3 regions of the Ruminococcus sp. RTP21198st1_G1_RTP21198_201120 genome follow, and region 3 is predicted to be linked to each of the others. Evidence: predicted binding sites of a transcription regulator. Region 3 holds the regulator's gene; each other region holds the start of a gene.
The links. Region 3 encodes NrdR, which represses ribonucleotide reductase genes. Its sites were predicted from a motif close to CACNANATNTNGTG; they were not measured.

Region 1 (5,793 bases), on a different contig from region 3:
GCAGTGAGCGGCAGGGAGCTTGTAAACATTTTTGAAGAAAGTTTCTGTTGTAGGAGAATACTGGAATGTGAGATAAGTTTCAAGAACGTCTGTGTTAAGTTCCTTCTTGAAATGAGGGTGGTCAAGAAAACTCTTTATCTCAGAACCCCACATAAGAGTTTCGCCCATTTTTGCGTAGTAAAGAGGCTTGATACCGAAGAAATCTCTTGCACCGAAAACCTCATTTGTATTCTTGTTGAAGATAACGAATGCAAACATTCCTCTCAGCTTGTCAAGCATATTCTCGCCCCACTGCTCATAGCCGTGGATAAGCACCTCTGAGTCGGTCTGTGTATAGAACTTGTGACCAGACGCTACAAGCTCCTCACGGAGATCCTTGTAGTTGTATATCTCACCGTTGAATGTAAGTACCAACGACTTATCTTCATTGAAGATAGGCTGGCTACCTTGATCTGAAAGGTCGATGATCGAAAGTCGGCGGAAACCCATTGCGATCTGCTCGTCAACATATTTTCCGTCAGAGTCAGGACCTCTATGTTTTATTCTATCCATCATTTTTCCAAGAACTATGGAAGCGTCATTGATTTTATTTGTAAATCCAACAAAACCGCACATATAAAAGCCTCATTTCTGTTAAATCAAATTGCCTGTATCTTAGATAATACAGCCGCTTGTCGCCTAGTGAACGTCAAGCAATATAATATTTATTATACACTATATGCGTCTTTTTTGCAAGGGGTAAAAACAAAAATTAAACAATAAAAGAAATTGTCTTTTGTGCATTTATCACATGGCAGTGTGTATGGTATAAAAATATCTGCGATTTTGTCATTTTGGCTTGAAAAAGGCAGAGGGATATAGTATAATGGTATTAAAATCATATTTTGGAGAAGATCTTATGAACGATAACAAAAAGAAGAAAAATGGTTATAGATTGGATATTGTGTTGATAGTGAGTTTTTTTGTGATGCTTATATCTTTCTGTGCCTACATGATGAATACTACTCTCGAAGAGGTACTTGAAAATGAAACAGGCAGCTCTGTAGTCACACATGATTACACTTACGAGAGTGCTGAGAGCAGTTCAGCAGCATAGTGCAAAATTTAAAAGCTTGACAAGTTAAAGTACTTTACGTGCTTGCTGAATTCACCTATTTACGACATTCAAGAGGTGTGGAGCAGCACTTGAAAATGCATAAGACGACAAGTTAGCTCACTTTACAGCATCAAGAACTGGACTATATTGTATTATGCGTTGTAAAGTTCGACTACATTACAGATAAAAGCATTTTACTTGACACCTAAAATCAATATCTGACGAAAATGTGACTTTGTGCATTTAATACAAATAACAAAGTCACATTTTGTTGTATAACGCCTTGACTTTACGTCACTTATACTATATACTTGTATTAAGCACTGCTTTTTATACAATATGTTGTGATTTGCGGTACGAGTTGTGAGAATAAAAAAATATAAGGATAAATCGGGAAAATCGGAGGCGGTATTGTGATAATCAAGATAAAAAAGCGTGACGGACGTACTGTAACTTTCAATATTGAGAAAATAGCTGGCGCTATATACAAGGCGGCTCAGTCTGTGGGCAAGGATAACTATGAGGAAGCTTTGGAGCTTTCGGGTAAAGTTGTTGATAAGCTTATGGAAAAACACCTTGATATGCCTACTGTTGAAGAGATTCAGGATTGCGTTGAGCGTGTACTTATCGAGGAGGGCATGGCTGATACTGCAAAAAGTTATATACTCTACCGCTCAAACAGGACTCGTGCAAGAGAAATGAATACCCGTCTTATGAAAGTTTATGAGGATCTTACTTTCCAATCAGCGAAAGATAACGATTTGAAGCGTGAGAATGCTAATATAGACGGCGATACCGCAATGGGTACAATGCTTAAATACGGATCTGTGGGTGCAAAGGAGTTCAATGAGATGTATGTTCTTGCTCCTGAGCATTCAAAGGCTCATCAGGAGGGCGATATCCACATTCATGATCTTGATTTTTATACACTGACTACCACTTGCACTCAGATAGACCTTACAAAGCTTTTTGATAAGGGTTTTTCTACAGGTCATGGCTTTTTGCGTACACCAAATGATATACAAAGCTATGCGGCGCTTGCCTGCATTGCGATACAATCCAATCAGAACGACCAGCATGGTGGTCAATCTCTTCCAAAGTTCGATTATGATATGGCTGAGGGCGTAAGAAAGACATTCAGACACCGCTATCGTGACAATATCGGCAGGGGTCTTGCTCTCCTTGGTGAAGTTTCTGATGCTCAGAGCATTGCAAAGAAAATAACTGAAATGCTTGACGAGCAGGGCTTAAAGGTTACACTCGCCAATGATAACGGCTATCAAGAGGCTGAAGCACAGTTCCTTGTGAATTTTGTTGACGCACCTATAGTGAAGAAGATACAGAGTTTTGCATATAAAAACTCTTTGAAAGAAACTGACAGAGCTACATATCAGGCAATGGAAGCGCTTATCCATAATCTTAATACCATGAACTCCCGTGCAGGCGCTCAAACGCCTTTCAGCTCCATAAATTATGGTACTGATACTTCTATCGAGGGCAGACTTGTTATAAAGAATATTCTTCTTGCAGAGGAAGCAGGACTTGGCAATGGTGAAACGCCTATTTTCCCTATACATATTTTCAAGATAAAAGAGGGCGTGAACTTTGATCCTGATGACCCGAACTATGACCTTTTCAAGCTCGCCTGCCGTGTATCAGCGAAGCGTCTTTTCCCGAATTTTTCATTTATCGACGCTCCTTTCAATCTACAGTATTATAAAGAGGGCAATCCTGACACTGAGATAGCTTACATGGGTTGCCGCACAAGAGTTATCGGTAACGCATATGACCCTACTCGTGAGATAGTGACAGGAAGAGGAAATCTCTCTTTTACTACCATTAATCTCCCTAGACTTGGCATAAAAGCACAGCGTAATATCGGTGCTTTCTTTGACAGCCTTGATGAGCTTATGGATCTTTGTATCGACCAGCTTATGCACAGATTTAAGATACAGTGTTCAAAGCGTGTGAGAAATTATCCGTTTCTCATGGGTCAGGGCATATGGCTCGATTCAGAGAAGCTTACGGCTGACGATACACTTGAAGAAGTGCTAAAGCATGGCACGCTTTCAGTGGGCTTTATCGGTCTTGCTGAGTGTCTTAAAGTGCTTACTGGCAAGCACCATGGTGAAAGTGAAGAAGCAAGAGAGCTTGGCTTGGAGATAATCTCGCGTATGAGAGCAAGAATGGACGAGGAAACAAAGCGTACTGGTCTTAACTTCTCGTTGCTTGCAACGCCTGCTGAGGGACTTTCTGGCAGATTTGTTAAAATGGATAAAGAACGTTATGGTGAGATAGCAGGAGTTACGGACAGAGAATATTATACTAATTCTTTCCATGTGCCTGTTTACTATCCGATAACAGCGTTTGAGAAACTTAAAATAGAAGCTCCTTACCATGCTCTTACAAATGCAGGCCATATAAGCTATATCGAGCTTGACGGCGATCCGCTGAACAATCTTTCTGCATTCGAGAAAGTCGTAAGATATATGAAAGAAGTTGGCATAGGCTACGGCTCAATAAACCATCCTGTTGACCGTGATCCTGTTTGCGGATATACTGGAATAATAGGTGACAAATGCCCGAAGTGTGGACGTTCTGAGGCTGAACACAGCAAGGTGATACATGAGAGGATACCTCGTGCAAAAGCCTGCTGTGAGGGTGACAATTAGCCATGAAGCTTAGGATAGCAGGCACTGTCGGTGAATCTATCGTAGACGGACCGGGTTTTAGGTTCACTATTTTTACGCAGGGCTGTCCACACGGCTGTGAGGGTTGTCACAATCCGCAGACACATGATTTTAACGGTGGAATTGTCGTTGATACAGACCAGCTTTACAATGAGATAATAAAAGACCCGCTTCTTGACGGTGTGACGTTCAGTGGCGGTGAGCCTTTCTGTCAGTGCAAACCGTTAGTAGAACTTGCAGGAAGGATAAAAGCCTTTAATAGATTTCCGCTGAATGTCATATCTTTCACTGGATATACTTATGAATATCTTATAGCCAATGCTGATGATAATAACGGCTATCTTGAGCTGCTGCAACAGCTTGATTATCTTGTTGACGGACCATTTATTCTGTCACAGCGAAGCCTTGAGTTGAAATTTATGGGCAGCAAAAATCAGCGTTTTATTGATGTACAAAGGTCCTTGAAAGAGGGCAGAGCAGTAGTCGTTGAACCATATTGAACATAGAAAAGCGAGTTTCATGATGTTGAAACTCGCTTTTATTTATACCAAAAGACCTCCGCAATCGTTAAACTACGGAGGTCAAATTAATTATTTCTCAGGCTCTATTACCTCAACATCTTTTGGGTCGAGAGTTTCTGCATTATCAGCCTCGGCTGCTCTCTTTACTGCTTCTTCCTGTGACTTTTTCAAAGCTTCCTGTATGTCCTCGCCAAGAAAATCAGGGAGTGACATTCCTGCTTGCTTGAACAGATCGTTCAGCGGAGGAACTGACTGCATAAGTCCGCTTAGAAAGTTTGCTGTCGAGCCTTTTCCGTCTGCACCTGCGCCTGTATCCCACACGGTTATCTTGTCTATCTTAATGTTCTTGATAGCTTCTACCTGAATAGAGATAAGCTCTTCAAGCTTATCAGCAACTATGAGTTTGACGGCTGCATTAGCATCTCCGCCTGCTGCTTCAACAAGCTTTCTCATACCTTCTGCCTGCTTTGTGAGTATTTCCTGATTGCCCTTTGCTTCAGCTTCCATTTTTGCAAAGATAGCATCGGCCTCACCCTTTGCTTTACGTCTTACTACCTCAGCCTGTGCTTCAGCTTCGATCTCGGCCTGCTGCTTTGAGATCTGAGCCTTTACGATAACATCGGCGGTCTGTGTAGCCTTTTCAAGTTCGGCTCTCGTCTGCTCGGCGGATTGCTGAGCTATGTAAGCTTCCTGCTTTGCCTTTGCTGCCTGAACAGCTTCAGCGGCTGTAGCCTGTCTGAGAGCTTCCGCTTCACGCTCACGTCTGAGGGCTTCTGACTGTGCAACCTCTATCTTGGCCTGGTTCTCACCGTCGATAGCAGAAGCGTTTGCAGCAGCAACTTGGATACGCTGGTCTTTCTGAGCGTTTGCCTGACCGATCTCACCGTCTCTGTGTTTTTCGGCAACTGACTTCTTAGCGTCATTGATAGCCTTTGCAGCAGCTTCTTTACCGAGAGCTTCCAGATATCCAGACTCATCTGTAATATCCGTTACGTTTACGTTGATAAGCTTAAGACCTATCTTTTTAAGCTCTATCTCAACATTATTTGATACCGCGAGCAGAAATTTATCTCTGTCCGAGTTTATTTCCTCGATATCCATTGTTGCGATAATAAGTCTCAACTGACCGAATATGATATCCTTAGCAAGCTCCTGTATCTCAATGAGTTTAAGACCGAGAAGTCTTTCAGCAGCGTTTTGCATAACGCCTGGTTCTGTCGAGATACCAACAGTAAATCTTGACGGAACATCAATTCTGATGTTCTGCTTTGAAAGAGCGTTTTTTAGATCCACATTTATGGATATAGGAGTAAGATCCATATACTCATAAGATTGGATTATTGGCACGATAAATGCCGCACCGCCGTGGATACATCTTGCGCTTCTTGCTTGACCATTCTTGTCTGTTCCTACTTTACCATAGATAACAAGCACCTTATCAGACGGACATTTTCTGTAGCGTGACAGTATCGCCATAATTGCCGCA
Region 2 (5,793 bases), on a different contig from region 3:
AAGGTCTGCGTATACTTGCATTTGCAGAGAAAAAATTCGACAAGGATACCGTATGTCCAGAGGACGAGGATGGATTGGAGTTTGTCGGTCTTATTGCTATGATGGATCCTCCGAGAGAGGAATCAAAGGCGGCTGTTGCCGAATGCCGCAAGGCAGGCATAAAGCCAGTCATGATAACAGGCGACCATATCGTTACGGCTTCGGCTATTGCCCGTGAGATAGGTATTCTTGACGACAACTCAAAGGCTGTCGAGGGTCACGAGCTTGACGCTTATTCAGACGAAGAGCTTGTTGACTTTGTAAAGGACAAGGCTGTTTACGCTCGTGTTACACCTGAGCATAAAATAAGGATCGTAAAGGCTTGGCAGGCAAACGGCTGTATAGTTTCCATGACAGGCGACGGTGTGAACGACGCACCTGCGTTAAAGCAGGCTGATGTGGGCGTTGCAATGGGCATCACAGGAACTGAGGTTTCAAAGGACGCTGCCTCAATGGTGCTTGCAGACGATAACTTTGCAACTATAGTCAAGGCGATAAGAAACGGCAGAAACATTTACGAGAACATTAAAAAGGCTATACTCTTCCTGCTTTCGGGCAACTTTGCGGCAATTCTTGTGGTGCTTTTCAACTCACTGCTTGGACTTCCTGTTCCGTTTGCGGCAATACATTTGCTGTTTATTAATCTGCTTACAGACTCGCTTCCTGCTATCGGTTTGGGTCTTGAACCTCACTCCGAAGAGGTCATGAAACGCAAGCCAAGAAACGCAAACGAATCTATCCTCACACGTCCTTTCCTGGGCGAGATCGCATTGTATGGCGTAGTTATAGCGATAGCAGTAGCTTTGGCTTTCCTTATGGGAAACAAGACAAGCGCAGCTCTTGGTATGACGATGGCATTCGCAGTGCTTTGCTCTGCAAGATTGTTCCACGGATTCTCGTGCAAGAAAAAAGGTCCTGTTATATTCTCAAAGGACTTTTTCAACAACAAGTTCGGTCTTATGGCGTTCGGTCTTGGAATGGTATTTTTAAACTCCGTTCTGCTCGTTCCACAACTCAAGGGACTTTTCAAGATAGCAGACATGACAGGTATGCAGTTTGCATGGATATACATTCTAAGCTTTGGCTCTATGCTCGTTATCCAGCTTATAAAGGCGATATTCTTTACAAAGTCTGAAAAGTAAGGTCAAGAGCATGACACATGGTCAATAAATGGGACGTCTAGGACGCCGTCCCCCTACAATTTGTATAAAAAAACCGCTCTTCGTGATAACACGGGGAGCGGTTTTGTTTTACATATCTTCGCAAGGCAGCCAAATGCCGTCCTCTTTATGAAGTATCCTCTGATTTTCAGATCCTCTGAATTTCAGGGAGATGTTTTTCTTTTCAAGGACGAACTCGCCGTCAACGAGGTAATCGATAAGGCTCAGCATTTCGTCTGTGTACTGCGTTCTGTATGGGGACTTTGAGCCTGCAAGCAGGTCAGTTTCAAGGGTACAGCCTGTGTAGCACCACACGTCCTTGTCGGGAAGTTCGGTTTTCACACGGCGGAGGAGTTTTGTAAGCTCAGGCTGGTTCTCAGGCTCCATAGGCTCGCCACCAAGGAGCGTAAGTCCTTTTATATAGCCCCTTGAGAGGGCGTTAAGTATCTCGTCTGCGGTGGTATCTGTGAAAGGCTTGCCGTAGTCAAAGTTCCAAGTGTCAGGCTGAAAACAGCCCTTGCAGTGGTGTCTGCAGCCTGATACGAACAGCGTGACCCTCACTCCTGAGCCATTGGCGATATCGGTTTTCTTTATCTCACAATAATTCATTTTCCGCTCCTTTCATACATACAACGCAGGGCAATACGATTTTGTATTGCCCCGATAGTTATATGCTGTTTGCTGTTTTATGTCAATAATAATGTTCATTATTTTCGGATTTTGCAGTTTTGAGTTTTTGAGTTTTCCTTGCTATAATGTTCATTTTTTTGACGAGTTTTGATTTTTAAACTTTTGAGTTTTAACGGCTATAATGTTCACTTTTTTTGAAAATCGAATTGTAATTTTACATGGGTTTTCAAAGAAATCACAAATGCAAAACTCTTTCCTTTATCTCCTGAGTCCTGCCCTGATTCCAGAACTGCGTGCCGATGTAGCCGCAGGTGCGCCTTGCAACGTTCAGAGTGTTCTGATCTCTGTTGCCGCAGTTCGGACACTCCCATACAAGCTTGCCGTCATCTTCTACTATCTTTATCTCACCGTCAAAACCGCACTTCTGACAGTAGTCGCTCTTTGTGTTAAGCTCTGCATACATGATGTTGTCGTAAATATGCTGCATAACTGCAAGAACAGCCTCTATGTTGTTCTGCATATTCGGCACTTCCACATAGCTGATAGCTCCTCCTGGTGAGAGAGCTTGGAACTGTGACTCAAAGGTGAGCTTGTCAAATGCGTCGATGTTCTCGGTAACATGGATATGATAGCTGTTTGTGATGTAGTTTCTGTCTGTTACACCCTCGATAACACCGAAACGCTTCTGCAAACATCTTGCAAATTTGTATGTTGTGGACTCCAATGGCGTGCCGTAAAGGCTGAAATCTATGTTTGTTTCCGCTCTCCACTTTGCGCAGGCATCATTAAGGTGCTGCATAACTTCAAGTGCAAAAGGCGTTGCTGAAGGGTCTGTGTGTGACTTGCCAGTCATGTATCTTACGCATTCGCAAAGACCTGCATAGCCAAGTGATATGGTGGAATATCCGCCGAACAGGAGCTTGTCGATTGTTTCGCCCTTTTTAAGCCTTGCCAATGCACCGTTCTGCCAAAGGATAGGCGCAACGTCTGACGGAGTGCCTTTAAGTCTTTCGTGACGGAGCATAAGCGCACGTCTGCAAAGCTCAAGTCTTTCATCAAATATCTTCCAGAACTTATCCGTATCCTTATATGACGAGCAGGCAACGTCCACAAGGTTTATTGTAACAACGCCCTGATTGAATCTGCCGTAATATTTAGGCTTGCCGTTTTCGTCAAGATATGTTGTAAGGAAGCTTCTGCAGCCCATGCAAGGGTAGCACTGACCATTGCCGTTCTTGTCTACCTTAAGCTCTTTCATTTTCTTTTCGCTTATATAGTCAGGCACCATTCTCTTTGCGGTACACTTTGCAGCAAGCTTTGTAAGCTCCCAATATTTTGAGCCTTCTCTTATGTTGTCCTCTTCAAGGACATATATTAGCTTAGGGAACGCAGGTGTTATATAGACACCCTTTTCGTTCTTTACGCCTTGGATACGCTGTCTGAGCATTTCCTCTATGATAGCCGCAAGGTCATCTCTTGTCTGCCCCTCCGGCACCTCGTCAAGGTACATGAAAACAGTAACGAAAGGTGCTTGACCATTTGTTGTCATAAGAGTGATGACCTGATACTGTATCATCTGAACGCCCTGAACTATCTCAGCCTTTACTCTCATTTCGGCTACCTTATTTATAGTATCCTCGTCGGCAGGGATATTAAGCTCTGCGAACTCTTTTTTTACCTCACGGCGATATTTATCACGGGATATCTGAACGAACGGAGCAAGGTGGGAAAGTGTGATACTCTGTCCGCCATACTGTGAAGAAGCTATCTGAGCGATAGATTGTGTAGCGATATTGCAGGCTGTAGAGAAGCTGTGTGGCTTTTCTATCATGACCTCGCTTATGACAGTGCCGTTCTGGAGCATATCCTCAAGATTTACAAGACAGCAGTTGTGCATATGCTGAGCGAAATAATCAGCGTCGTGGAAATGTATCAGACCTTTTTCGTGAGCTTCGACTATATCGTCAGGAAGCAAAAATCTTCTTGTGATATCCTTGCTCACTTCACCTGCCATATAATCCCTCTGAACTGAATTGACAGTAGGATTTTTATTGGAATTTTCCTGCTTGACTTCCTCGTTCTCGAAGTTAAGAAGAGAAAGTATCTGCTTGTCAGTAGTATTAGCCTGTCTGACGATAGAACGCTCATAGCGGTAAGTGATATAATGCTTTGCCACTGTATACTTGCCGTGGCGCATGATATCGGCTTCCACCCAGTCCTGAATAGTTTCAACGTCCATAGCCCTATTCATTTCAGAGCATTTGTCCTCTATATTCTGTGCTATCTCTCCTATTTCTCCCTCAGAGAGCCTATCCTTTTCCTCCACAGTGATATTAGCTTTTGCAACGGCATTTTCTATCTTTTCCTTATCGAACGTATTCTCAGCGCCGCTTCTTTTTATTATCTTCACCTATACTCTTCCTTTCATTCTATCCTGCTCAACCACTATATATTGTGGTTGACTTCTTTTATTACAACATAATATTGAACATTTACTATTATACCACAATCAGAATATAAGTCAAGGGCATAGAATGATAAATAATCTACAAAAATTCCGGTTAAAAACAGAGCAGTTTGCCGAAAAAGTATTACAAATGATTACAAACACTTGATTTACAAAAAGTGTGAAAAATAATGGCATTTAAAGGGTGGATAAAGGTGTGAAGCTACAAGAAACGATGTGAACATTCTGTAAAATAAGTGGAGAAATTCAATTAACTTGTTGACAAGGGTGCTTGCATATGATATAATATTAGAGTTGAATGCGCCAGTAGCTCAGCTGGATAGAGTGACTGGCTACGAACCAGTAGGTCGGGGGTTCGAGTCCCTTCTGGCGCACCAGCGTATTTACGCACTTTGCGGGCTTGCAGGGTGCGTTTTTTGTTGCCAAGCTTTGCACCGCTCAATAAGCTTTGCTGCCAACTTTGTAATGTAGGGCGAGTCCCTGTACAAAATACGCTTTACTTAGTGTAAGGCGTTTTTTTTATTTCTGTCATTGCCAAAGCACTGTCAATGTGGTATAATATGACCATTAGGAGGCATTAACTATGAACACAGAGAAAAAGAAAACCAAGGTAGACCTTGTGACGGGGTTTCTCGGAGCAGGGAAGACTACTTTTATAAAAAAATATGCCCGTTATCTTTTGGATAAGGGCTGTAAAATTGGCGTGTTGGAGAATGATTTCGGTGCAGTGAATGTGGATATGCTTATTTTGCAGGAGCTTTTGGACGAGAATTGCGACCTTGAAATGGTCTCGGCGGCTGATAAGGATTGCCACAGACGGCGTTTTAAGACTAAGCTTATCGCTATGGGTATGCGTGGTCTTGACAGGGTCATTGTGGAGCCGTCAGGTATCTATGAAGCTGACGAGTTCTTTGACGTGCTCAGAGAAGAACCTCTTGATAATTGGTATGAGATAGGAAGCGTTATAACTATTGCAGATGCCTGCCTTGATACCAACTTGTCGGAAGCTTCTGATTATCTTCTTGCTTCTCAGCTTTCGGAAGCAGGCATAGTTCTCATGAGCAGATGTCAGGAAGCCACAAAACAGGAGCTTGAGGATACTCTAAAACACCTTGAAGCTGTGCAGAAAAAGTTCCATTGCCACAGAATGACAAAGCCTGAGATAATAATGAAAGATTGGTCGGAGCTTACAGATGAGGATATGGAAAGGATAGCCAACAGTGGGTATGAGCCTGATTCCCACGAAAAGCTGTGGTTCGACCAAGATAAAGCTTATACCTCTTTGTATTTTATGAATATGAAGCTTCCTGACAATGCTATGGAAGATGCTGTGAGCAGGCTTATGAGCGACAGCAAGTGCGGAAGGATATTCCGTGTAAAAGGCTTTATGCAAAACGCTGAGGGCAAGTGGCTTGAGCTTAACGCCACCCACAAGAACATCACTGTTAAGCCTATAGAGCGAGGTCAGGCGGTGTTTATCGTCATTGGCGAGGGGCT
Region 3 (5,793 bases):
TCCTGAAAAAGATTTTATTGAGGTGCTTAAAAAGAATAATACTCAGGCTGTGACGGTTTAAGCAGTCTGATGAAAAAAAGCCCTGACTTCGGTCGGGGCTTTTTTTCACATAGTTTTCACTTTGCGTTAAGGTCTGTTTAAGTAAGGAACGCTATAATGTAGTCATAACAAAACCGAGACGGGAGGCGTTCTTGTGAACGTAAGTAATATGGCTATTCTTATTATTGCGGCTGTGCTGCTTTCTTTGCCGCTTGTTTTATCTGCTGCATTTTGTGTTGAAGAACGCTGGGGTTTTCTTTCACGAAAACATGATAAGTGTATAGACGAACATTACAGATAATAGGCAGACAGATAAGTATGAGTTGTCCACCATACAAATACAAGCGTATTTCACAAACATACATCGAAAAAACTATAAAAATTAGTCCATTTATACATTGACTTAATCACGCAAATTCGGTATACTATTTATTGTAACGTCAGCGTGGGAAAAGTACGCAGACAGGAATAATTCTATAGTTTATAAGGGGTTTGTGAAATGACAAAGGTTGTAAAATTCGGCGGAAGCTCTCTTGCAAGTGCTGAGCAGTTCAAAAAGGTAAAGGAGATAATCACAGCGGAAAGCTCAAGAAGATTTGTTGTGCCGTCTGCTCCTGGTAAAAGATTTTCAAACGATACAAAGGTAACTGATATGCTTTACGGCTGCTATGATCTTGCTGCAAAGGGCAAGGATTTCAGCAGCGAGTTCGACGCTATCAAGGAAAGATATTACGGCATAATCAATGATCTGGGTCTTGACCTTTCTCTTGAAAAGGAGTTTGAAACTATCAAGGCTTGCTTTATCGGCAAGGCAGGACGTGACTATGCGGCTTCTCGTGGCGAGTATCTTAACGGTATCGTTCTTGCTAAATATCTTGGATATAACTTTGTTGACGCTGCCGATGTTATCTATTTTAACGATCAGGGTCAGTTTGATTCTGCAAGAACAAACGAGGTGCTTCCTCAAAGACTTGCTACACTTGACAATGCGGTAATACCTGGTTTCTACGGCTCAATGCCAAACGATACTATCAAGACATTTTCAAGAGGCGGTTCTGACGTAACAGGTTCTATCGTTGCCGCAGCAGTAAACGCTGATCTTTATGAGAACTGGACAGACGTATCAGGCTTCCTGGTATGCGACCCTAGAATTATCGACAACCCACAGCCTATCACTACCATAACATATAAGGAACTGAGAGAGCTTTCTTACATGGGTGCAGGCGTACTTCATGAGGACGCTATTTTCCCTGTAAGAAAAGCAGGTATCCCAATAAACATCAAGAACACAAACAAGCCTGAGGATATGGGTACAATGATCGTTGAGTCCACATCTCAGAAGCCTGCATTCACGATCACAGGTATAGCAGGCAAGAAGGGCTTTACTGTAGTTAATATCGAAAAGGATATGATGAACGCAGAGCTTGGTTTCGGCAGAAGAGTGCTTGAAGTATTCGAGAAGAATGGTATCTGCTTTGAGCATATGCCATCAGGTATCGACACAATGTCTGTTGTTGTTCATCAGGCAGAGTTTGCTCCAAAGGAGCAGGAGATAATGTCAGGTCTGCACAGAAACTGTCACCCTGATACAATTGATATTGAAACAGACCTTGCGCTTATTGCAGTTGTGGGACGTGCAATGAAGTCAAACAGAGGTACAGCAGGCAGAATATTCTCAGCCCTTGCACACGCTCATGTAAACGTAAAGATGATAGATCAGGGCTCTAGCGAGCTTAACATCATCATCGGTGTGAATGAGGCTGATTTTGAATCTGCAATGAAGGCTATCTATACAATTTTTGTTGATACACAGCTTTAATACAATATAAAAAATATGGCGGACGGCTTTGGCTGTCCGCTTTTTTGGTGCGAAAAAAGCGTCCCGAAAATTATCGGAACGCTCTTATTTATTTCTTCTTGTCAGAAAGCTCAGTGATTATCTGAATGAACGAATCAACGTCAGAGAAGTCCTTGTAAACGGAAGCAAAACGCACATATGCAACGTGGTCAAGCTTTTTCAGACCCATAAGCACCATATCGCCTATCTCACTTGTAGTGGTCTCGGTCTGCATTTTGTTTGCAAAGGTGTTCTCTATATCGTCAACAAGGTTTTTCATATCATCAACACTGACAGGACGCTTTTTGATAGCGTTCTGAATGCCTTTTATAAGCTTCTGTCTGTCAAAAGGCTCAAACGAGCCGTCACGCTTGTATACCATAAGCTGTGGCTTTTCCACCACCTCATAAGTAGTGAAACGCTTTCCGCATTTCGGACACTCACGGCGGCGACGCTTTTTTCCCTCGCTTGGACGTGAATCTATTACTCTTGTATCTTCATAGTTGCAAAAAGGACATCTCATTATAAACACTCCTTAGTTAAGAGAAAATTTTGTGCGTGATATTGCATATATTGTGCTTTTATTAATTAATTATACCATAGATTGTGGACGATTGCAAGAGGGTATATAAAAAAAGTTGCGGTAAAGGGACTCAGCAATTTTGCGGCAGACAAACCATAGCATAAATGTAGGGGACGGCGCCCTCGACGTCCCCTACATGGGTAGTGCAATATTTATGCACGGATATGGCAGACTTGAAGAAAGATTTAGTGTACAAAAAAACAGACAGCAGAAGCCGTCTGTTTTTGTTTGATATATTACTTGTTAAGATATTCGAGATTTTTTCTGATAAGATCGCATCTCTGCTTGACGCAGTCAACAGAACGCAGTGGGTCTGACGGAGTGTTGAATGTGTAATCCATAAGCTTGTCGATAGTTGTTGACGCAACGTGAAGTCTTGTGTCTGATGAAGCGTAGTAAATGTACACGTCACCGTTTTCACGAACGATCGCGCCGTTTGTGAACGCAACGTTTGATACGTCACCCACTCTTTCACTGCCGTGTGGTGCAATGAAAAGTCCTGACGGCGAAGCGATTAGCTTAGAAGGGTCTTTAAGGTCAGTTGCGAATACATAAATTACGTATCTAAGACCTGCGGCTGTGTTTCTTACGCCATGTGCAATGTGTATCCAACCCTTTGGTGTCTTGATAGGCACTGCGCCTGCACCGTTCTTTACCTCTGTGATTGTGTGATATTGCCTTGGTGAGATAACAACTTCGTCTGTGCAGATAACAGGGTTTGTGATGTCTTCGCAAAGACCGAAGCATACTCCTCCGCCTGAGCCAGTTTCGATAAAATCGTCCTGTGGACGTGTGTAGAAGGCGTACTTTCCGTCAACGAACTCAGGGTGAAGTACAACGTTTCTCTGCTGTGGCGACTTGGACTTGAGATTAGGAAGTCTTTCCCATGTCTTAAGATCCTTTGTCCTTACGATTCCAGCCTGAGCTGTAGCGGCAGAAAGATCGTTTGAAGTCTTGTCCTTGCTCTCTGAGCAGAATACGCCGTATATCCAGCCGTCCTCATGCTGAGTAAGTCTCATATCGTATACGTTTGTTTCCTCCGGTTCAGTGTCAGGAAGCTGAACAGGGAAGTCCCAGAAACGGAAGCCGTCAACAGGGCTGTCGCTCTCTGCTACTGCAAAAAATGACTTTCTGTCATTGCCCTCAACTCTTGCAACAAGGTAATACTTGCCGTTGAGATAAATAGCGCCTGAGTTCAGTACTGCGTTTATGCCCAATCTCTCCATGAAGTATGGATTTGTCTCAGGGTTCATGTCATATTTCCAGATAATAGGTGCGTGTGCGGCTGTCAGAACAGGGTAAACGTATCTGTCATAAATTCCGTTGTAGCTGTCTGACACAATGTTTTTTCTGTTGATGAGAGCCTCATATTTGGCTGTCACCCTTGATTTGTTTCTTTCAAAATCTGTCATATCAAGCAATTTCCTTTCGGTAAAAAAATCTTCTTAAACAAGTATACTATAATAATTCGCTAATTACAAGTACCACTGAAAACATCAAACGATTACATGAAAAAAGTTTTACGAACTGCATAAATGCTGTACATATTTTGCTGTTTTGGTTAATGTTTTCTACAAAAAGCTCTTGTATCTGTTTTATATTCATTCAAAACGGGCATATTGAATATTTGAACTTTATGCGTATATTTTAAACTATATTGATTGTAATATTGCGTTTTAACAATACATATGGATTTAATTGTGCAAAGTGTACAATTAAATTGCTTATAATTGTGCTAAAACGGTGATTGACAATAGCTTTATATGTGTTGTATAATTATAGCAAGATTTAATATATGAACTCATCAACTACATACGGACAGCTTTAATGCTAAAATATTGAATTATGGAGGAATATTTTATGAATTACAAAAAGTACATAGCGGCTGTAATGGCTTTGTCAATGGCAACAGGAGTAGCGGGTTGCGGAAGCTCATCAAACTCTTCAAGCAAGGCGGAGGACGATTTTTCTGCAACAGAGAACGTTGCGGTAGCTGACACGGAATCTATCGAGGCTATCCCTGAGGGTGCTGAAAAAGAGATACTTTATCTCGGTGAGGGCGACCTTAACCCTACTAAGGGCAGTCCTGAGAAGAGCACAGAGCTTCAGCTTTTTGAGAGCAAGGGTGGAAAGATAAGATTCCAGCAGACTTCAAATGAGGACAGGTTTGATAATCTTGCTGCTGCTATCACAGCTAACAAGGATATTCCTGATATATTCAAGTATGAGTGGCTTGCATTCCCTTCACAGGTAGTAAAGGATATGTATCAGCCTATCGACAGCATAGTTGATTTCAGCCAGCCTTTGTGGTCTGCAACAAAGGATACAGCAGATCAGTTCATGCTCAATGGAAAGCATTATGTTGCGCCTCTTGGCTATTCTGCTTCTGCTATGCTCTGCTATGATAAGGATATCATTGACGCAGAGGGCCTTGACGATCCATATGAGCTTTATGTAAACAATGAGTGGACTTGGAAGAATTGGGAGGATATCATGTCCTCATATGTTGGCAACGCACCGGCTGATACTGAGCGTTACGGCGTAAACGGCTTCTTTAGAGCGCACGTTGTTCAGCAGACGGGCAAGCGTCTTGTAAACTATGATCCTGCAACAAATGAGTTTTCAAGCAATCTTAACGACCCTGATATCGAAAAGGCTCAGAATTTCCTTTATAATATGATGAAGGACGGACTTATCCTCAACGGCTGGGTAGGCTCTGCAAGAGATTGCTTCAATCAGAACTGCTTGTTCTATGCAATGGGCGAGTGGGCTTACACAGGCAACCAAACTCCAAAGGAGGGCGAGAACTGGGGCGTTGTTCCTATCCCTCAGTATGACGATAATCAGCAGAAGATAACAACTTCTGATATGACAGCTTTCATGTGGGTAAAAGGTTCAACAAGAAGCGAAGCTGTTAAGTGCTGGTTTGAGTGCGTAAGAGCTTCAAAGACAGATCCTAAGTATGAGCAGACAAACAAGGACAAGTTCATGGAGAATAACCCTAATTGGACAGACGAGATGTATGATGTGAAAATGGACGTTGTTTCTGACGATTACCTTATGCTCTTTGACTATGCTTACGGTATATCTTCCGCTCTCGGCGACAGAAAGCAGTTTGACGGAAACCAGTGCCTTGTTGACGCACTCTACAGTGATGCTTCAAACGTTGATGAAGAGGGTGTACAGTCCACATGGACGCAGGTTCGTGAGAAGTATTCTGCAACTGTAGATTCCGAGATCAAGGAACTTAACCAGAAGATCGCAAGCCTTAAATCATAATAAATAACTCCTGATAAAAAAAAACGCAGGCTGTAAAAAGTCTGCGTTATTTTTA

Region 1: AB5627_RS13850 (anaerobic ribonucleoside triphosphate reductase) is a predicted target of NrdR. The motif match lies at 1,430-1,443, and genes of this name have one in related genera.
Region 2: nrdD (anaerobic ribonucleoside-triphosphate reductase) is a predicted target of NrdR. The motif match lies at 4,273-4,286, and genes of this name have one in related genera.

Annotation. Positions count from the first base shown of each region.
Region 1 covers NZ_JBCOMH010000030.1:6,250-12,042, forward strand. The annotation lists gene asnB (asparagine synthase (glutamine-hydrolyzing)) at 1-615, opposite strand, end outside; gene AB5627_RS13845 (hypothetical protein) at 899-1,096, shown strand; gene AB5627_RS13850 (anaerobic ribonucleoside triphosphate reductase) at 1,510-3,768, shown strand; gene nrdG (anaerobic ribonucleoside-triphosphate reductase activating protein) at 3,771-4,286, shown strand; gene AB5627_RS13860 (flotillin family protein) at 4,377-5,793, opposite strand, start outside.
Region 2 covers NZ_JBCOMH010000018.1:52,731-58,523, reverse strand. The annotation lists gene AB5627_RS11780 (cation-translocating P-type ATPase) at 1-1,181, shown strand, start outside; gene nrdG (anaerobic ribonucleoside-triphosphate reductase activating protein) at 1,290-1,808, opposite strand; gene nrdD (anaerobic ribonucleoside-triphosphate reductase) at 2,065-4,239, opposite strand; tRNA gene AB5627_RS11765 (tRNA-Arg) at 4,597-4,673, shown strand; gene AB5627_RS11760 (GTP-binding protein) at 4,880-5,793, shown strand, end outside.
Region 3 covers NZ_JBCOMH010000011.1:42,479-48,271, reverse strand. The annotation lists gene AB5627_RS08530 (EAL domain-containing protein) at 1-61, shown strand, start outside; gene AB5627_RS08525 (hypothetical protein) at 194-340, shown strand; gene AB5627_RS08520 (aspartate kinase) at 539-1,858, shown strand; gene nrdR (transcriptional regulator NrdR) at 1,947-2,399, opposite strand; gene AB5627_RS08510 (glycosylase) at 2,696-3,871, opposite strand; gene AB5627_RS08505 (ABC transporter substrate-binding protein) at 4,320-5,738, shown strand.